DNA from 3 places in the Streptomyces sp. NPDC051018 genome. Region 2 is predicted to be linked to each of the others. Evidence: riboswitches for the same ligand, from Rfam matches in the RefSeq annotation. Region 2 holds a riboswitch; each other region holds the start of a gene.

Region 1 (6,900 bases), on a different contig from region 2:
ACCGGGATCCGGGCACCGACGCTGGTCAGAGCCGGTTTCCCGGGTCCCGGACGGCTCAGAGGGACGCGGCCTTCAGAGGGACCGAGGGGTCGGCGGCGCGCTGTGGGTCCAGCCGGCCGCCCGACTGGATCACCTTGCGGCCCTGGGCCAGATCCCTGGGCCGGCCGACGGCGAGCAGCGCGACCAGGGCCCCTTCGCGCAGCCACAGCACCGTCCACGCCGGGTCGGCGGGATCGCCGCGCCAGACGGTCGTATCGGCGTCGGTGTGATCACCCGCGTACTGCACGAACCGTCCGAACTGCTCCGACCAGAAGTACGGCACCGGGTCGTAGACCGCCGGCGGCTCCCCCGGTGCGCCGATGGAGGTCCCGGCCGCCGGGCGGGCGCCGGTTCCGGTCCCGCTTCCCGTCCCGGAGACCTCGCCCGCGACCCGGGCGACGACATTGGCGGCCACGGTGCGCGGCCCCTGGAGGGCGTTGTCCCAGTGGTGGACGAGCAGCCGCCGTCCGTAGCGGGCTGAGGGGAAGGAGGCGCAGTCCCCCACGGCGTACACATCGGGCCGCGAGGTGCGCAGATACCGGTCCGCGGTGATCGAGCCGTCCGGGCCGGTCTCGATCCCGGAGCCCGCGAGCCAGGCGGTGGCGGGGCGGGCGCCGATGCCGACGACCACGGCACCCGCGGGGATCCGTCTGCCGTCCGCCAGAACGACCGTCCCGGGCTCGACACCGGCCACGCGTGCGTGGGTGATCAGTTCGGTCCCGGACTCCGTGTACCACCCGGCCATGGGGGCGGTGACCTCGGCGGGCAGGGCGCCCGCCAGCGGCCGGTCCGCGGCCTCGACGACCGTGACCGAGCACCCCGCCTCGCGGGCGGCCGTCGCGAACTCCGCCCCGATCCAGCCCGCGCCGACCACCACGATGTCGTGCCGTGTGCCGAGGAGCGGCCGCAGCCGCTCGGCGTCGTCGAGGGTGCGCAGCAGATGGACTCCGGGAACGGCCTCGGTGCCGGGCAGACTGATCGGTTCCGCTCCGGACGCGATGACGAGGACGTCGTACGGGACGGGCCCGGCCTCGGTGTCCAGCTCATACGCGCCCGGGCGCACCGCGGTCACCTCACAGCCGAGGCGCAGCTCGATGGCCAGCTCCTCGAAGTCGACCTCGAAGGCCGAGCCCTCCGCCGTGCCGAGGAGGATCGCCTTGGAGAGCGGGGGCCTGTCGTACGGCTGATGGGGTTCGGCGCCGATCACGGTGACGGAGCCGGTGAATCCGAGTTCACGCAGGGCGACCGCGGTCTGCACACCGGCCATGCCCGCTCCGACGACGACCACACGGGGCGTCTGCTGCTGTTTCTGCTGCTCGCTCACCCGTCAACCTTACGCATCTGACAGACCGTCAGAAAAGGTGGGCGCCTCGCGGACGCGCACCACGGCACGGCGAAGCCCCGCGGGGAGCCACCGCAAGGGTCACCGGCGCTCCCGGTGACGGCCGGGACGCACGGGACGAGCCACCCCGGCGAGCCGGCCGCGCTACCGCCGTTCCTCCACGACACTCGTCCCCCGCCCCGGCTGTGACTCCCACTCCCAGCTCTCCTCAAGGCGCACCCGCCCGTCGGGCAGTTCCACGACCGTCGAGACGCAGTGCCCCGACGAGGTGGTGCCGTCCGTCTTCAGCTGCACATAGCGGAAATCGAGCCGGTCGCCGTCACGGGTGCCCACCAGATGGCCCCGGACCACGTCCCCGCCGTCGTACTCGGCCCAGATCCGCCCCTCCTCCTCGTGGTACGCGAACCGGGTGCGGGTACCCACCTGGCCCGGCGCCTGATCCGCCACCGGGAAGAGCACACGTCCGTCGAGCGACCCTGCCATGGCGACTGCTCCCTCGCGTTGCGCCCTCCCGGGCGGCGGCGCGACGAGGACCGGCCGCCCGGCACCACGTCTACTGCGAGTTGAGGGCTGGGGTTAGGGTGGCCACCGTAAAGCACTCGCGGGAGTCCGGACGCACCGGGCTGAGAGGGAGGCTGGACGGCCTCCGACCGTACGAACCTGATCCGGGTCATGCCGGCGAAGGGAGGGGCTCGCCGCCCATGTCGCACATCCTCGGTCCGCACGAGCCGCGCGGGACGTCGCCGTCCGCCGCCGCGGGGCGGCGCGTCCCCGCTCCGGCGCCACCGCCGGGCGGCGCGCCCCCCGCACGGTCCTCGGGCACCGCCCCCACGGCACCGGCCCCGCACGGGTCCTCGCCGGGACCCGGCCGGGAGTCCCGGGTCCCGGACGTCCTGGTCGTCGGCGGTGGAATCATCGGGCTGGCCACCGCGTGGCGGACCGCGCAGCGCGGGCTGAAGGTCACCGTCGTCGACCCCGAACCCGGGGGCGGAGCCGCACATGTGGCCGCCGGGATGCTCGCGGCGGTCACCGAACTCCACTACGGCGAGCAGAGGCTGCTGGCCCTCAATATGGAGTCCGCGCGCCGCTACCCCGCCTTCGCCGAAGAGCTTGAGGAGGAGAGCGGCCGGGACATCGGCTATCGCGCCTGCGGCACCCTGGCCGTCGCGCTCGACGCCGACGACCGGGCCCACCTCCGCGAGCTCCACGCGCTGCAGCGCCGCTCCGGCCTGGAGTCGGAGTGGCTGACCGGCCGGGAGTGCCGCCGGCTCGAACCCCTGCTCGCACCGGGTGTGCGCGGCGGTCTGCGGGTCGACGGCGACCATCAGGTCGACCCGCGGCGGCTCGCGTCCGCACTGGTCACGGCCTGTGAGCGGGCCGGGGTGACACTGTGGCGGGGCTGGGCCGACCGGCTCCTCGTCGCACGCGACCGGGCCACCGGAGTCGCCCTCACCGACGGCCGGGAGCTGTCCGCCGGCCAGGTCGTGCTCGCGGGCGGCAGCCTCAGCGGACGGCTCGCCGGGGTCCCGGACGACGTCCTCCCGCCCGTGCGTCCCGTGAAGGGGCAGGTGCTGCGGCTCACGGTGCCCCCCGCGCACGCCCCCTTCCTCTCCCGGACCGTACGGGCCGTGGTGCGCGGCAGCGCCGTCTATCTGGTGCCGCGCGAGAACGGCGAACTCGTCGTCGGCGCCACCAGCGAGGAACTGGGCTGGGACACCACCGTCACCGCCGGCGGGGTCTATGAACTGCTGCGCGACGCCCATGAACTGGTGCCGGGCATCACCGAACTGCCGCTGACCGAGACCCGCGCGGGGCTGCGTCCCGGCTCCCCGGACAACGCGCCCCTGCTCGGCCCGACCTCTCTGCCCGGCCTGCTGCTGGCCACCGGCCACTACCGCAACGGCGTACTCCTCACGCCCGTGACCGGCGATGTGATGGCCACGGCGCTCACCTGTGGCGCGCTCCCCGAGGAAGCCCATCCCTTCACCCCCCATCGCTTCACTCCCGTCTCTCAGGAGCAGCCCGTATGAACAGCGTTCCCCTGGTTGTCTCCGTCAACGGCGAGCGGCGTGAACTCGCCACCGGAACCACGCTGGACACCCTCGTCGCCGGTCTCACCACCGCGCCGTCCGGTGTCGCCGCCGCCGTCAACGAGGCCGTCGTACCGCGCAGCCAGTGGCCGGGCACCCTGCTCGGCGACGGTGACCGCGTGGAAGTCCTCACCGCGGTCCAGGGAGGCTGAGCACCGCCATGGCAGACGACCGGCTCACCATCGGCGACACCGCCTTCACCTCCCGGCTGATCATGGGCACGGGCGGCGCGCCCAGCCTCGATGTCCTGGAGCGCGCGCTCGCCGCGAGCGGCACCGAGCTCACCACGGTCGCCATGCGCCGCCTCGACCCGACGGTCCGGGGCTCCGTGCTCTCCGTACTGACGAAGCTCGGCATCCGCGTCCTGCCCAACACCGCGGGCTGTTTCACGGCGGGGGAGGCCGTCCTCACGGCCCGGCTCGCCCGTGAGGCCCTCGGCACCGACTGGATCAAGCTGGAGGTCGTGGCCGACGAGCGGACGCTGCTGCCCGATCCCGTCGAGCTGCTGGACGCGGCGGAGATCCTGGTCGACGAAGGTTTCACCGTGCTGCCGTACACCAACGACGACCCGGTGCTCGCGCGGAAGCTGGAGGACGTGGGCTGTGCGGCGATCATGCCGCTGGGTTCGCCGATCGGCTCGGGGCTCGGTATCCGCAATCCGCACAACTTCCAGCTGATCGTCGAGCACGCGCGCGTGCCGGTCGTCCTGGACGCGGGCGCGGGCACGGCGTCCGACGCGGCCCAGGCGATGGAGCTGGGCTGCGCGGCGGTGATGCTGGCCTCCGCGGTGACACGGGCCCAGGAGCCGGTCCTGATGGCGGAGGCGATGCGGCACGCGGTGGAGGCGGGGCGGCTGGCGCGGCGGGCGGGGCGGATTCCGCGGCGGCACTTCGCCGAGGCGTCGTCGCCTGCGTCGGGCTTGGCGGTGCTGGATCCGGAGCGCCCGGCGTTCTGAGCCCCGCCCTCGCACTGTCCGGGGACTCCCCGTGCCCTCGGGGCTCCCCGGTACCCCTCGGTCCTCCGGCTCCGGGGCCCGGGCCGCGTGCGGCCTTGCCGGGGCTCCGCCCCGGAACCCCGCTCCTCAAACGCCGGAGAAGCTGAGATCACGGCCCTGCCCCGCCACGGTACGACGGGAACAGCCCGCCCCCCCGGGGGACGGGGTGTCGGGCGCACGGGAAGGCCCGGTCCACGGCGGCGCCCCTGCGGCAGCAGGGCTGAGGCCGACACGCACCCGGCTCCGGGTCGGCCGGGGGCCGAAGAGCCGGGGCTGCCCAGGCCTACGCCTCCTCCGGCCGGACCCCCGCGCGACCCCTGCCGGGGCTCCGCCACGGGCCCCGCTCCTCAAACGCCGGAGAGGCTGAAAAACCGCAGTACGACCGGAACAGAGCCCGCCCCCGGCCAACAGGGACGCCGGAGACGCGGAAACCACGACCCCGCCCCGGCACGGTACGGCTGGCATGGCGGCACAGCCCCCGGCAACCGGATGCCAGAGGCCGGGACGACTCGGCCCCGGGCAGCCGGTGCGAGCTGCCCGGGACGACCCGGCGTCGTACGGCCCGGAGGCCGGACGGCCACCCCGCGACAGCCGACCACCGCCGGGGCACCGGGCACACCGTCCCCGCCGGTCCGGCCGTACCGGCGGGGACCGGTTCGCCGCAGAAGGCAGCCCGGCCCGTGCTCGCAGGCCAGGGGGTACGGGACGGAGGGAAGCCGGGCTGTCACAGGTCGGACTCAGTACTGCCCCGGTCCCGCTCCGGCGCGGCGGGGGTGTCGGTGGTGACTCGTAGAATCAGTTCGTGGATACGACCCTCCAGGACCCTCTTGTCGGGCAGGTGCTCGACGGCCGCTACCGCGTCGACGCGCGCATCGCCGTCGGCGGGATGGCCACGGTCTACCGGGCCGTCGACACCCGGCTCGACCGCGAGCTCGCGCTCAAGGTGATGCATCCGGCGCTCGCCACCGATGTCTCGTTCGTCGAGCGCTTCATCCGCGAGGCCAAGTCCGTGGCGCGCCTGGCCCACCCCAATGTGGTGGCCGTCTTCGACCAGGGCGCCGAGGGCGCGTATGTGTATCTGGCGATGGAGTATGTGGCGGGCTGCACCCTGCGGGACGTCCTGCGCGAGCGTGGCGCGCTCCAGCCGAGGGCCGCGCTGGACATCCTGGAGCCCGTGCTGGCGGCGCTGGGGGCGGCGCACCGGGCCGGGTTCGTCCACCGGGACGTCAAGCCGGAGAATGTCCTGATAGGGGACGACGGACGGGTCAAGGTCGCCGACTTCGGGCTGGTGCGCTCGGTCGGCTCGGTCACGAACACCACGGGGACCGTGCTGGGCACGGTCTCGTATCTGGCACCCGAGCAGATCGAGTCCGGCACGTCCGACACCCGTGCCGATGTGTACGCGTGCGGAGTGGTTCTGTACGAGATGCTGACGGGCACCAAGCCGCATACGGGCGACACCCCCGCCCAGGTCCTCTACCGGCATCTCAACGAGGAGGTTCCGGCGGCGTCCGCGCTGGTCCCGGGGCTCGCGGTGGAGCTGGACGAGCTGATCGCGAGCGCCACCGCCCGCAATCCCGACGTCCGTCCGCACGACGCCGTGGCGCTGCTGGCGCAGACCCGGGAGACCCGCGCGGACCTCGGGGACGCCCAGCTGGATCTGGTGCCTCCGCGGGCGGTGACCGGCGCGTCCGGCGGGCCGGAGGGTCCCGCGGACGCCGAGGCGCGCACGGACGTCATTCCCCGGGTGCTTCCCCGTGAGGAGCAGCGTGTCAGCCACACCGCGCGGCTGGCCATGCCGCCCGCCGCACCGGCGGGCTCCCCGCGCCCCGGAGGACGGCCGGGGCTGCCCCGCCGTGGCATCGTCGCGATCGTGGTGGCCGTCCTCGTGGTGTTCGGTGTCGGCGCCGGGGTCTGGTACATCAACTCCGGGCAGTTCACCCGTGTCCCAGCGCTCATCGGCAAGTCCGAGGGTGACGCGCGCAGGCAGCTGGAGAGCGCGGGACTGGAGGTGAGGGAGGTCCGGCGCGAGTTCAGTGAGACGGTCGAGCGCGGCACGGTCATCGGGACCGACCCGGCGACCAATGAGCGCATCCGGGGCAACGGCTCCGTGACGATCGTCGTCTCGCGCGGCCCGGAGATCGTCCGGGTACCGGCGGTGAAGGGCGATCCGCTCGCCACGGCCGAGGACAAGCTGCGCAAGGCGGGACTCTCGCCGGGGGTGGTCACCAGGGAGTTCAGCGAGGACGTTCCCCAGGGCCTGGTGATCGGCACCGACCCGGCGGCCGGGGCGGGGCGCAGCCCCGACTCCGCGGTCGCGCTCGTCGTCAGCAAGGGCGCGCCGGTCGAGGTCCCCGACGTCAGGGGCGACGCGGTGGAGGAGGCGACCGCCGAGCTGGAGGGGGCGGGCTTCGTAGTCAAGATCGCTCCCGAGC
Region 2 (6,814 bases):
GATGCGACTCGGAGTCGGGCCGACGCAAGGCGGCCGACTTCCACTTTAGGACGCCGGATGCTCCCGGGACACGCATCACCACGCGATCCGTAGCCCCGATCACACGCTGTCAAAACTTCTGACAGCAACACCGGTTATCTGGTCCGTTCCTACCGGACCCCCCTCCTCCGCCACACCGATGCCGAAGTCGGTGGCGAGCCCGGCCAGCCCGGAGGCGTACCCCTGTCCCACCGCGCGGAACTTCCACTGCCCGTTCCGCAGATACAGCTCTCCGCCGATGAACGCGGTCTCGGTCGTCGCCTCCAGGTCGAATCGCGCCAGCTCGTCCCCCGTCCCGGCGTCCAGCAGCCGGAGCACCGGCCCGGACAGCAGGCCGAAGGTGCCGCGGTCCACCGAGGCGGCCAGCACGACCCGCTCGATGTCCGCCTCCAGTCCGCCCAGGTTCACCTCGATCGTGTCCGTGACGGCACCGGAGCCCTGCTGTTTGCCGAGATGGCGTACGGCACTGGAGGCGTGGTGCGGCTGGTTGTAGAAGACGAAGTCGCCGTCGCCACGCGCTCGTCCACCGCCGGTGAGCAGCAGCGCCGAAGCGTCGGCGTCCGGTGCCCCCGGCGCGGGTACCCAGGTCAGTACCGCCCGTACCGCGGAGGAAGCGACCGGAAGATTCGCGCCCTTACTCATAGATGCGGATGCCATGGACTCAATGTGGCTGAGGCGGTGGAAATCCGGACAGGGCTTCCACCGCCCGACGGGCCTCCGTACCGGGGTCAGTCCGCGAGCGGCAGATAGACCCGGTTTCCGTTCGCCGCGAATTCCCTGGACTTCTGGAGCATGCCCTCGGCGATCTCCTCATCCGTCGCGGCCGAGGCGGGCTGGTCACCACCGAACTGCTCGGTGATGCTCCTGCTGATTTTCATGGAGCAGAATTTCGGACCGCACATCGAGCAGAAGTGCGCGGTCTTGGCGGGCTCGGCCGGAAGCGTCTCGTCGTGGAACTCCCTCGCGGTGTCCGGGTCGAGAGCCAGATTGAACTGGTCCTCCCACCGGAACTCGAAACGGGCGTCCGAGAGGGCGTCGTCCCATTCCTGGGCTCCCGGGTGCCCCTTGGCGAGATCGGCCGCGTGTGCGGCGATCTTGTAGGTGATGACACCGGTCTTCACATCGTCCCGGTTCGGCAGACCGAGATGTTCCTTGGGGGTGACGTAGCAGAGCATGGCCGTGCCCCACCAGGCGATCATCGCCGCTCCGATGCCGGAGGTGATGTGGTCGTACGCGGGAGCCACATCCGTCGTGAGCGGGCCGAGCGTATAGAAGGGGGCCTCCTCGCAGATCTCCTGCTGGAGGTCGATGTTCTCCTTGATCTTGTGCATCGGGACATGACCGGGGCCCTCGATCATCGTCTGAACCTGAAAACGCCTGGCGATCCGGTTGAGTTCCCCGAGGGTCCGCAACTCCGCGAACTGCGCCTCGTCGTTGGCGTCCGCGATCGAGCCGGGCCGCAGCCCGTCCCCGAGCGAGTAGGTCACGTCGTAGGCGGCGAGGATCTCGCACAGTTCCTCGAAGTTCTCGTAGAGGAACGATTCCCTGTGGTGCGCGAGGCACCAGGCCGCCATGATCGAGCCGCCGCGCGAGACGATCCCCGTCTTGCGGCGGGCGGTGAGCGGGACATGGCGCAGCAGCACTCCGGCGTGGACGGTCATGTAGTCGACGCCCTGCTCGGCCTGTTCGATCACCGTGTCCTTGTAGATCTCCCAGCTCAGCTCCTCGGCCCTGCCGTCGACCTTCTCCAGGGCCTGGTAGAGCGGGACGGTGCCGATCGGCACGGGTGAGTTGCGCAGTACCCATTCGCGGGTGGTGTGGATATTGCGGCCGGTCGACAGGTCCATCACCGTGTCGGCTCCCCAGCGGGTCGCCCAGGTCATCTTCTCGACCTCCTCCTCGATGGAGGAGGTGACGGCGGAGTTGCCGATATTGGCGTTGACCTTCACCAGGAACCTCTTGCCGATGATCATCGGCTCGATCTCCGGGTGGTTGACATTGGCCGGGAGCACCGCGCGGCCCGCGGCGATCTCCTCCCGTACGACCTCGGGAGAAACGTTCTCCCGGATGGCCACGTACTCCATCTCCGGGGTGATCTCTCCCCGTCGGGCGTACGCGAGCTGGGTCACCGGCCCTCCGTCACGGCTCCGGCGGGGCCGGCGCGGACGGCCGGGGAAGACCGCGTCGAGGTTCCTGAGCCCGCCGCGCGGAGACGTGTGCTTGATCCCGTCGTCCTCGGGGCGCACGGGACGGCCCTCGTACTCCTCCGTGTCACCGCGCGCGGTGATCCAGTGCTCCCGCAGCGGCGGCAGGCCACGGCGTACATCGGTCTCGACGGTGGGGTCGGTGTACGGACCGGATGTGTCGTACAGCGTCACATCCGTGCCATTGGTGAGGTGCACCTGACGGACCGGCACCCGGAGGCCGGGGCGCGAACCCTCGACGTACCCCTTGTGCCAGCCCGGCTTGCGCTCGCCGGCCCCGACGGCCCGGACGGCGCTGTGGTCGGCGGCGTTCTGGTCGGCGGCAGGCGTGCGTGCGTCCTGAACGGTCATGAGACCTACTCCCTACGCCGGCATTACCCGGTAACAGGTTCGGCGGTCGACGCAGCGGTTTCCGCAGACGGCGTACTGGCGTTGGCCAGACGGGTCGTACGGCGATCAGCGCCCTCTCAGCCCGGTGCTCCGAGCTCCCGCGTGTGCAAAGGTGCCACCACGCTAGCGTCATTTCTGGCGTGCTGAACAGGGGCCCCGGCCCGTTCTTGCGATGATCGGCCGGTGACCTCTTCACCGCCCGACCATCAGCAGCCGCACGGACCACCGGGGCCCCGGCGGCCACAGGAGCCGTCGGAGCCGCCGGAACCCCCCGCGCACTCCCACGGCCACACCCACAATCATGGCCCGGCGGCCCCCGTCTCCCGGCATCTGCGCAAGGTCATCGCCGCGGTGCTGATTCCGTTCGCCACCGCGGTCGCCGTGGGTCTGGTGGTCCTGTGGCCCGGCTCCGCGCCCGGCCATGAGCGCACCGGGGTGGGCTTCGACCGTCAGACCCAGCAGGGCACGGTGACCCGGGTCGACGCCGTCGACTGCAAGGACGTGAACGCCGCGCAGGTCCCGCCCACGGGCGACACCAGTACTCCCCAGGGCCGCGAGGCGGTCAACGCGCGGAAGGGCGAGTGCGGGAAGGCAACCGTCAAGGTCACCAGCGGCAAGGACGCGGGCCGCACCTTCACCGAGATCATCCAGCCGGACGCGCCACGGCAGCTGGAGAAGGGGCAGGGGGTGGTGGTCGCCTTCGCCCCCGACGCGCCCCGCGATCTCCAGTACTCCGTGATCGATGTGAACCGCAAGGTCCCGATGGCCGTGCTCGCGGGGATCTTCGCGCTGGCGGTGGTGCTGGTGGGGCGGATGCGCGGGGTGATGGCGCTGGTCGCACTCGCCGCCTCCTTTGCCGTACTGACGCTGTTCATCCTGCCCGCGATCCTGGAAGGCTCCAATCCGCTGATCGTGGCGGTCGTCGGGTCGAGCGCCATCATGCTGATCGCGCTGTACCTCTGCCACGGGCTGACCGCGCGGACGTCGGTAGCGGTGCTCGGCACGCTGATCTCGCTGCTGCTGATCGGACTGCTCGGCTCGGTGTTCATCGACTGGGCGGACCTGTCCGGCAACACCGACGACAACACGGGTCTGATCCACGGTCTGTATCCCGGGATCGACATGAGCGGTCTGCTGCTGGCGGGCGTGATCATCGGCTCGCTCGGTGTGCTCGACGATGTGACGGTCACCCAGACGTCGGCCGTGTGGGAGCTGCGGCAGGCCGATCCCGGAATGGGGCCCCGGGCGCTGTACCGCGCCGCCATCCGGATCGGGCGGGATCACATCGCGTCCGTGGTCAATACGCTCGTCCTGGCCTACGCGGGTGCCGCGCTGCCGCTGCTCCTGCTGTTCACCATCGCCCAGAGCAGTGTGGGCACGGTCGCCAACAGCGAACTGGTGGCGGAGGAGATCGTCCGGACGCTGGTCGGGTCGATCGGTCTGGTCGCGTCCGTGCCGGTGACCACCGCGCTCGCGGCGCTGGTCGTCTCCGCCGACCGGCCGGGGGCCGACGACCCGGTGGCGAGGAGTGTGGCGCCCCCGCGCGGCGGTGCGCCGGGGCCGGGCGGGCTCGGTGGACTCGGGCTCCCGGGGCGGGGCGGCACAGGTCGCCGCCGCAGAAAATAGCCCGGGCGGCAGCGGGGAGAGAGCGTCCGAGCCGGGCGTACGGTCCGGGGCCGGGAAGCTGGCGGGGGCAAGGGTCGGCGGTCTGGACCGGGACCGCGGGCAGGGGCGGGGACGGGGGTGGGCGTACGGACCGGGGCGCGGTCCGGGGTCGTGACGGTGGCGGGCCCGGGATCCGGGCCCGGGCGGGATCCGGCGTACGGACCGGGGCTGGACCCTGCGACGGACCACGGCGGAACAGGGGATCCGGGATACGGACCGGGGCGGGACCCGTGGTGCGGAGGGTCCGCCTCCGGCTCAGCCCGCGTTCTCCTCCGCGAGGATGGTCCTCAGCGCCTTCTCCAGGGCGTCCTCGAAGTCGCCGAACGCCCGCTCCTGCCCCAGCGGCACCAGTCGGTCCGTGCGGTCGAGGAAGGCGACGACCGGCGCGGCGCTCACCTGGAACAGCGCCCGCTCCCCGCCCACCTGGAGGCGGATGCCGAGGTCGGACAGCTCCTCGGGACCCATGGGAGCGATATGCACATCGCCGTCCCCGCTCGGCCCGACGATGCCGTCGAGCAGCAGATCGCGACTGAAGGCCCAGGTCACAGGCACATCCCCGGGCAAATGGAAGGTCATCCGCACGGCGTACGGATCCTCCGTCCCGTATCGCAGCTCCACCGGGATCCGGAACGAGAGCTCCTCGGACACAAGAAAGCTCATCAGGACCTCGGCCTGGACCGACTCATGCATCGTGTACCCCGCAGTGGATGAAGCCTGCTAGAAGAAGCTTGCAGAAAACGGTCAGGAAGGATTCCCCTGAACCTCTTGGTGCAATCGTGCTCTAAGCGACCAGAGAACTACAAGGAGTGATTTTTCAGATACTGATAGAGAACGCGAGGGAGCTCAGCAACCCGCCTATGCCCTTGCGCAGTTGCTCGATCGCGGGTAGCAGCCGCTCCTCCTGATGCAGGGGAAGAGAGATCGCCATGGCCGCCGCGGTGGATCCGGCTGTGATAGGGATCGCCGCGCAGACCGTGCCGAGGGCATATTCCTGCCGTTCCACGACCGGCTGCATACGTTCGACGGCCGCGAGCCGCTCCAGCAGCGCGCGCCGGTCGCGTACGGAATAGGGCGTCACCGGCCGCACGGGATGCCGGTCCAGATGGTCCCGGCGGGCGGCCTCGCCGAGCTGGCTGAGCAGACACTGGCCTACGGCATGGGCATGGCCGGTCTCGCGGAAGTCCGCCCACTCGGTGACGGCGGGGGCGTACGGGGTGTCCGAGACGGCGACGAGTTCGATCTCGCCCTCGCGGTAGACCGCGAAGTAGACGGGGACTCCGATGGCGTCCCGCCAGTGCGCCAGCGTCTCCTCCAGCCTGGTGCGACGATTCTGCATAGACCCGCCAAGGGCCAGCAGCTCCACACCGTCCCCCATGACGAAGACGCCCTTCTCACGGCGCAGATAGTTCTCATGGGTCAGTGTCCGCAGCAGGTGGTAGGCCGTGGGCAGCGGAATGCCCGCCTCCCGGGCGAGCTGCTTCGCCGGCGCCCCGTCCGGATGCGACGCCGCCGCCTCCAGCAGCCTGAGCGCCCGCTGTACCGAGCCGATCAGTGTGGGAACGGCGGCATGTGTGCCGGCGGCGTTCGTGAATGTGTCCAAAGGTCACCCCCGGGCATCGTGACGGGCGACTCGCCCGCCCGCGGGGGCCGTCCCCGTGTGCCCGCCGCGCGGCCCCTCGGAGGATTCCCACCTCGGTCCCAGGGGGGCGCTCAAGAGGTCACAAGAGGGCTCACTAGGGGTGGTGAATCCGGAAGCCTGGCAGCGGATTGCCACTGTAATGGTCGCCCTACCCCCTGGACCTGGGGTTTGGGGGGTGTTCCCCCGGCTGGGTTAACACCCGTACCGACAGTGGTTACCAGTCACCGCGCGAGTTCGAAGAGGTCATGAACTTCCGTACGACGAAGACCAGTCCACCCACGAGCGCGACCAGGGCGAGGGCCTTGAAGAGCAGACCGATCACAAATCCGACGACGCTCGTGATCAGTCCGCCGAAAACGGCCAGCACGATGACGGGCACCGCGACCCACTTCACCCACCACGGCATCCCTGCGAATATCCCTCGCACGGCCATCGCTCCTCCTCGTATTTCTGAGTTCCTGCCCTCGATGCTAGGCGGACGGAGCGCGGGAACGGTGGGCTCCGGGCCCTTGAACTCCCCTGATCCGCCCCCTAGGGCGCCCGGTGCGCGGGATCAGCTCTCGGGGGGAGAGAAGACCACCATCACCCGCAGATCCTCCGTGATGTGGTGGAACTTGTGCGGCGCCCCGGCAGGGACGTAGATCACACTGCCGCGTGCGACCTGGTTCGTCTCCGTGCCCACCGTGATCGCGGCCCGGCCGCTGACGACGAAGTAGACCTCGTCCTGGCCGTGGGGCTGCTGCGGATCCAGCGCCCCCGCGTCGAGCGCGTAGAGACCGACCGACATATTCCGCTCGCGGAGGAACTGGAGATACGCGCCGTCGTTCGCGGCGCGCTCCGCCTCCAGCTCGTCCAGCCGGTATGCCTTCATCCCGCG
Region 3 (6,900 bases), on a different contig from region 2:
CTGTTCGCGGAGAAGGTCGACTGGCACATCGCCGAGAACCCGGCCGTCCCCTGGATCCGCCCGCGCTCGGCCCGGGCCGATGTCGCCGCCCACTTCCGCGAGCTGGCCGAGGGCCAGGTGCCCGTCCCGGAGGGGTGCTCGGTCGACGCGGTCGTCGTGGACGGCGAGGACGCGATGATCAGCGGATGGCTCATGGGCACGGTCACCACGACGGGCAAGGTCTTCCGCTCGCCGTTCGTGATGTGGGTGACAGTCCGGGGCGGTCTGATCACCCGCTATCTGATCGTCGAGGACAGCCTGGCGATCGCGGCGGCGTGCACGAGGGACTGAGGTACGCCGTCCTCTTGGCACGGTCCCCCGCCGTCCGGAGCCCCCGGGTTCACACATCCCGTTCCCGGGTGCCGGACCGGACCCCCGGCGCCCGACCGGGGATCCCCGGCGCAGGACCGGAGCGTGGCGCCGGGCCCGGGCGTGGCGCCGGACCGACCCTGCACCGGGACCGGCACCGCCCGGCACCGTCGTCAGCCCAGCACCACCACGTCCTCCGCGGCGAAGACCACCCCCACCTCGGCCCCCTCCTCGGGCGCGTCCCGCAGCCCGGCCGCCGCCTCCAGGGGCGGCCCGCCGGAGGGCCTGAGCCGCAGGGCCACGTGGTGCCCCCGGAACGTACGCCCCTCGACCGTGCAGCGCAGCCCCTCCGACACCTCCGTCAGCCCCACGCCCGCGGGCCGGACCAGCAGCCGGCACTCCCCGTCAGGGGTGCCGTCCGGTACGGGGATCTTCCCCCACACCGTGTCCGCGGCCGTCCCGCTGACCGTCGCGGCCACCACATTGTCGAAACCGAGGAAACGCGCCACGAACTCGTCGGCGGGCCGCTGCCAGACCTCCAGGGGCGCGCCCGCCTGGGCGATCCGGCCGTCCCGCATCACGACGACCCGGTCGGCGAGCGCGAAGGCCTCGCCCTGGTCGTGGGTGACGGCGAGCACGGTCGTGCCCAGCCGGCCGAACAGGTCCCGCAGTTCGACGACCAGCCGCTCCCGCAGGCCCCGGTCCAGCTGGCCGAGCGGCTCGTCCAGCATCAGCAGCCGGGGCTGTGGAGCGAGCGCCCGCGCCAGCGCCACCCGCTGCTGCTCCCCGCCCGAGAGTGCGGCGACCGCGCGTCGTCCGGCGCCCGGCAGCCCCACCAGTTCCAGTACATCGGCGACACGGCGCTCCCGTTCGGCCCGCCCCGTACCGCGCATACGCAGCCCGAAGCCGACATTGCCGCCGACGTCGTGCTGCGGGAAGAGCTGATGGTCCTGGAACATCAGTCCGACACCCCGCCGGTGCACCGGCACCCCCGACTGGTCGGCCCCCGCGAGCAGCACCCGGCCCCGGTCCGCGCGCCGGAGCCCGGCCACGACCCGCAGCAGGGTGGACTTGCCGCTGCCGCTGGGCCCCAGCACACAGACGATCTCGTGCTCGGCGACCTCCAGATCGACCCCGTCGAGCGCCGTCCGCGCCCCGAACCGTACGGTCACATCGTCGAGTTGGAGCAGGGCCATCAGAACTCCCCGGCTGAGGTGGTGCGGACGCGGACTCTCTCCAGCAGCAGCAGCGCCCCCGCGCACACCGCCATCAGTATCGTGCTCAGGGCCATCGCCTGCCCGTAGTTGAGTTCCCCCGGCCGTCCCAGCAGCCGTGCCACCGCCACCGGGAGCGTCGGATGGTCGGGGCGGGCGATGAACACGGTCGCGCCGAACTCACCGAGCGACACGGCGAACGCGAAGCCCGCGGCGATCAGCAGCGCCCGCCGCACCAGCGGCAGATCGACCTCCCGCCATACGCGCAGCGGTGAGGCCCCGAGCACGGCCGCGGCCTCGCGCAGCCGTCCGTCCACCGCCCGCAGGACGGGCAGCATCGTCCGTATCACGAAGGGCACCCCGACCAGGGCCTGGGCGAGCGGCACCAGGATCCAGGACGACCGCAGATCCAGCGGGGGCTTGTCCAGGGTGATCAGAAAGCCGAACCCGACCGTGACGGCCGACACTCCGAGCGGCAGCATCAGCAGCGCGTCGAAGCCCCTCACCAGCCGCCCGGCGCGACGGGTCAGGGCGGCCGCGGCCAGCCCGCCCACGACCAGCGCGATGAGCGTCGCGACGAGCGCGTACCGCAAGGAGTTCCCGACGGCGTCCAGGGGCGGTACGAGAAAGACTCCGCCGCCCTCGTCGATCGTGGCGAGGGCACGGTAGTGGTCGAACCCGTAGCCGCCGGAGGTGCTGAGCGACCGTTCGGCCAGGACGCCGAGCGGGACCAGCAGCAGCAGCGCGATCGTGCCGAGCACCGCGCCGAGCAGGGCCCACTGGCGCCCACCGCGCGGCCGCCGGGAGGTTCCCGCCGGGTCCACCAGTCTCAGCGCGGTCTCCCGTCGCCGTACGGTCCACGCGTGCACCGCGAGTACGCCCCCGACGGCCGCGAACTGGACCATGGTCAGGACGGCGGCCGTCGGCAGATCCAGCAACTGCGCGGTCTGCCGGTAGATCTCCACCTCCAGCGTGGCGTACGAGGGCCCGCCGAGGATCTGCACGACCCCGAAGGAGGTGAAGGTGAACAGGAAGACCATCAGCGCGGCCGCCGCCACAGAGGGCGCGAGCGCCGGAAGGATGACCTTCCGCCAGGCCGTGAACCGCCCGGCGCCGAGGACCCGCGCGGCCTCCTCCTGCCGCGGGTCGAGCTGGGACCACAGTCCGCCCACGGTCCGTACGACGACGGCGTAGTTGAAGAAGACGTGCGCGAGCAGGATCGCCCACACGGTGGTGTCGAGACGGACGCCCCACAGGTCGTCGAGCAGTCCGCCGCGCCCCAGCAGGGCCAGGAACGCGGTGCCGACGACGACGGTCGGCAGGACGAACGGCACCGTCAGCGCCGCCCGCAGCAGCTTCTTGCCGGGGAACTCGTAACGGGCGAACACATAGGCGCCGGGCAGCGCGATCAGCAGGGTGAGCACGGTCGAGGCGAGCGCCTGCCAGGTGGTGAACCAGAGCACGCCCTGGATGTCGGCGCGGCCGAGCACCTCGCCGATCCGGCCGAACCGCGAGCCCCCGCCGGTCTCCAGGCCGCGGCCGACGATGGAGACGACGGGGTAGGCGAAGAACACGGCGAAGAACACGGCGGGCACGGCCATCAGGCCGAGCCGCACCGCGCCGCCGCGGATGTCCCGGACGGGGCCGGGCTCCGCCGCCGCTACTTCACGACGAGCGAGGACCACGACTGAATCCACTGCTCCCGGTTGTCGGCGATCCGGTCGGGTGCGAGGGTGCCGGGCTTGTCGGCCACGGCCCCGAAGCGGGTGAACAGCTCGGGCAGCTTCGCCCCCTCCACCACCGGGTTGACGAACATGTTCAGCGGCATGTCCTCCTGGAACTTCTCCGAGACCAGGAAGTCCAGCAGCGCCTTGCCGCCGCCCTCGTTCTTCGCGCCCTTCAGCAGTCCGGCGAACTCGATCTGACGGAAGCAGGTGCCGGTGGCGACCCCGGTCGGCGCCTCGGCGGGCCGCGGCTCCGAGAAGAGGACCTCCACCGGCGGGCTGGAGGCGTACGAGACGACCAGCGGGCGGTCGCCGTCGGCCTTCCTGCCGCCCGCAGAGCCGGAGAACTCCTCGTTGTACGCCTGCTCCCAGCCGCTGACGACCTTGACGCCGTTCGCCTTGAGCTTCTTCCAGTAGTCCTGCCAGCCCTCGTCGCCGTACCGCGCCACCGTGCCGAGTACAAAGCCGAGTCCGGGGGACGAGGTGGCGGCGTTCTCGGTGACGAGCAGGTTCTTGTACGCGGGCTTGAGCAGATCGTCGAAGGTCTGAGGCGGCGCCAGTTTCCGGTCGGCGAAGTACTTCTTGTCGTAGTTGACGCAGATGTCGCCGGTGTCGACGGGCGTCACCCGGTGCTTGTCGCCGTCGAGTTTCACCGCCTGCGGAATCGCCGCCAGCCCCTTGGCCTCGTACGGGGTGAACAGGCCGCTGTCGAGGGCGCGCGAGAGGAGGGTGTTGTCGACGCCGAAAAAGACATCGCCCTGCGGGGAGCCCTTGGTGAGGATCTCCTTGTTGAGGGCCTCTCCGGCGTCACCACTCTTGAGCACCTTGACGGTGTAGCCGGTCTCCTCGGTGAACTCCTTGAGCACGGATGCGGACGCGGCGAACGAGTCGTGCGTCACCAGCGTGACGGTCTTCGGCTTCGATCCGCCGGCGCCGCCGGACGGCGAGTCGTCCGTCTCCCCGCCGCAGGCGGCGAGGGTACCGACTCCGAGCGCGGCGGCCAGCGCGGCGACCGTGATCTTCCTGGTGGTGCTCACTGGATCATTCCTCCTGGGGGTGGCCAGGAAGAGACGCGGCCCTGCCCGGTCCTCAGCGAAGGATCCGGGCAGGGCGCAACAGCTTGAGTTACGACCGAACTTCCTACCCAGAATGACCTGGGCGAGGTTCAGAGGGTCTGCGGTCTGATGGGTACCGCACTCTCAGCGCTGTGGCGCTCCCCTGTCGGATGTATGCATGTGTTCGAGCCCAGAGTACAAGGTCGGACGCGTGGGATGTCAGGTGCGGGTCATTCGTCCCGTCCGGGAGGGGACGGCCACGGATGGTGGTTGCGGGCCGTCCGCGGGTACGGGTCGTATGGACGGTGGTGCGGAGCGCACCTGCGGCCGGTCGGTACGGCCCTTACGTCCAGTCGGTACGGGTCGTTCCCGCGCCCGGTACGAGCCGGTTCTCCCGGCCCCGGGCCGGGCTCAGCGCTCCGTCGCGGCGAGCTGTCCGCACGCCCCGTCGATCTCCTGCCCCCGGGTGTCCCGCACGGTCACCGGTACCCCATGGGCCGCGATCGCCTCGACGAACGCCTTCTCGTCCTCGGGCCGCGACGCCGTCCACTTGGAGCCGGGCGTCGGATTGAGCGGGATCAGATTGACATGGACCCGCTTGCCCTTGAGCAGCCGGCCCAGCAGATCACCGCGCCAGGCCTGATCGTTGATGTCGCGGATCAGCGCGTACTCGATGGAGACCCGGCGGCCGGACTTCTCCGCGTACTCCCAGGCCGCGTCCAGGACCTCCCGTACCTTCCAGCGGGTGTTGACCGGGACGAGGGTGTCGCGCAGCTCGTCGTCCGGCGCGTGCAGCGACACGGCGAGCCGGCACTTGAAGCCCTCGTCGGCGAAGCGCAGCATCGCGGGCACCAGACCGACCGTCGAGACGGTGATCCCGCGCTGTGAGATACCGAGCCCGTCCGGCTCTGGATCGGTGAGCCGCCGGATCGCGCCCACGACCCGCTTGTAGTTGGCGAGGGGCTCGCCCATCCCCATGAACACGATGTTCGACAGCCGCGCCGGGCCGCCGGGGACCTCGCCGTCACGCAGCGCGCGCATCCCGTCGACGATCTGGTGCACGATCTCGGCGGTGGACAGATTGCGGTCGAGGCCCGCCTGTCCCGTGGCGCAGAACGGGCAGTTCATCCCGCAGCCCGCCTGGGACGAGATACACATCGTGACCCGGTCCGGGTACCGCATCAGCACGGACTCGACGAGGGTGCCGTCGTGCAGCCGCCACAGCGTCTTACGGGTGGTGTCGTCGTCGCAGGAGATATGGCGTACGACCGACATCAGGTCCGGCAGCAGCTCGGAGGCGAGCCTGTGCCGGGCGGCGGCCGGGATGTCCGTCCACTGCTCGGGGTCGTGCGCGTACCGCGCGAAGTAGTGCTGGGAGAGCTGCTTCGCCCGGAAGGGCTTCTCGCCGATCGCCGCGACGGCTTCCCTGCGCTCGGCGGGGGTGAGATCGGCGAGGTGACGCGGTGGCTTCTTCGCTCCGCGGGGCGCGATGAACGTGAGCTCTCCCGGGGCGGGGGCCATGAGCCAAAACTCCTCGTGAACGGTGCCGGCGCCCCGCGCCGACGCGGAACACCCGGTGTACTGCCGAAGCCCGGGAAACTCACCGGACCACCCCCGCGGCCGCGGGTCGGAAAGGGCGCGCCGCCGTCCGGCGACACGCCCTTCCAGAGTACCGGGTCCGCGCGGCGGCCCGGTCAGCCGCTTCCGACGAAGATCACCAGCAGCAGCCAGACCACCGGGGCGGTCGGCAGCAGCGAGTCCAGCCGGTCCATGATGCCGCCGTGGCCGGGCAGCAGCGTGCCCATGTCCTTGATCCCGAGGTCCCGCTTGATCATCGACTCACCGAGGTCGCCGAGGGTGGCGCTGGCCGCGACCGCGAGACCGAGCAGCAGTCCCTGCCACCAGGTGCCGTCGTCGATGAGGAACTGCATACACAGCGCGCCCACGGCCATCGCGAAGCCGACGGCACCGAGCAGCCCCTCCCGGGTCTTCCCGGGGCTGATACGGGGTGCGAGCTTCCGCTTGCCGAAGCGCCAGCCCACCGCGTACGCGCCCGTGTCGCTGACCACGGTGAGCAGCAGGAAGGTGAGCACCCGCTGCGGGCCGTCGTCCGCCGTGAGCATCATCGCGACGAAGGTCGCGAGGAAGGGTACGTAGAACGCGGCGAAGATCCCCGCGGTGACGTCCTTGAGATAGCCCTCGGGCGGTTCGGTCATCCGCCAGATCAGCACGGCGAGCGACGTCAGGGCCATGGCGACCCACGCGCCCTCCGCCCCGCGCGCGTACCCGGCCACCACCATCGCCGCGCCGCCCACGGCGAGCGGCACCAGAGGGGCCTTGATCTGCTTGCGCTCCTGGAGCCGTGAGGTGAGTTCCCACAGCCCGACGACAACGGCGACCGCTATGACGCCCACGAACAGTGCCTTGACGACGAAGAGCGAGGCGATGATCACCACGCCGAGACCGGCGCCGACCCCTATGGCCGCCCGCAGATCACGGCCTGCCCGCTTTCTGTCATGGCCGGTCCCACCGCCGGCCCGCTTCCTCTTCGGCGGCTCC

Evidence for each region. Region 2 has a riboswitch for thiamine pyrophosphate ahead of thiC (phosphomethylpyrimidine synthase ThiC). Riboswitches for the same ligand answer to the same signal wherever they lie in the genome.
Region 1: another riboswitch for thiamine pyrophosphate. It lies ahead of thiO (glycine oxidase ThiO); the one in region 2 lies ahead of thiC (phosphomethylpyrimidine synthase ThiC).
Region 3: another riboswitch for thiamine pyrophosphate. It lies ahead of ACIBCM_RS29345 (thiamine ABC transporter substrate binding subunit); the one in region 2 lies ahead of thiC (phosphomethylpyrimidine synthase ThiC).

What each region holds. Positions count from the first base shown of each region.
Region 1 covers NZ_JBITFN010000001.1:596,482-603,381, reverse strand. Annotated here, with positions in the region: gene ACIBCM_RS02415 (NAD(P)/FAD-dependent oxidoreductase) at 56-1,306, opposite strand; gene ACIBCM_RS02410 (hypothetical protein) at 1,526-1,864, opposite strand; TPP riboswitch at 1,973-2,085, shown strand; gene thiO (glycine oxidase ThiO) at 2,083-3,411, shown strand; gene thiS (sulfur carrier protein ThiS) at 3,408-3,623, shown strand; gene ACIBCM_RS02395 (thiazole synthase) at 3,632-4,426, shown strand; gene pknB (Stk1 family PASTA domain-containing Ser/Thr kinase) at 5,268-6,900, shown strand, end outside.
Region 2 covers NZ_JBITFN010000006.1:138,249-145,062, forward strand. Annotated here, with positions in the region: partial or broken gene ACIBCM_RS12915 (TerD family protein) at 154-681, opposite strand; gene thiC (phosphomethylpyrimidine synthase ThiC) at 768-2,594, opposite strand; TPP riboswitch at 2,587-2,745, opposite strand; gene ACIBCM_RS12925 (YibE/F family protein) at 2,817-4,259, shown strand; gene ACIBCM_RS12930 (SsgA family sporulation/cell division regulator) at 4,554-4,988, opposite strand; gene ACIBCM_RS12935 (IclR family transcriptional regulator) at 5,113-5,850, opposite strand; gene ACIBCM_RS12940 (DUF5326 family protein) at 6,152-6,364, opposite strand; gene ACIBCM_RS12945 (cupin domain-containing protein) at 6,491-6,808, opposite strand.
Region 3 covers NZ_JBITFN010000022.1:91,413-98,312, forward strand. Annotated here, with positions in the region: gene ACIBCM_RS29330 (nuclear transport factor 2 family protein) at 1-330, shown strand, start outside; gene ACIBCM_RS29335 (ABC transporter ATP-binding protein) at 522-1,544, opposite strand; gene ACIBCM_RS29340 (ABC transporter permease) at 1,544-3,178, opposite strand; gene ACIBCM_RS29345 (thiamine ABC transporter substrate binding subunit) at 3,223-4,323, opposite strand; TPP riboswitch at 4,406-4,516, opposite strand; gene rlmN (23S rRNA (adenine(2503)-C(2))-methyltransferase RlmN) at 4,753-5,862, opposite strand; gene ACIBCM_RS29355 (phosphatidate cytidylyltransferase) at 6,036-6,900, opposite strand, start outside.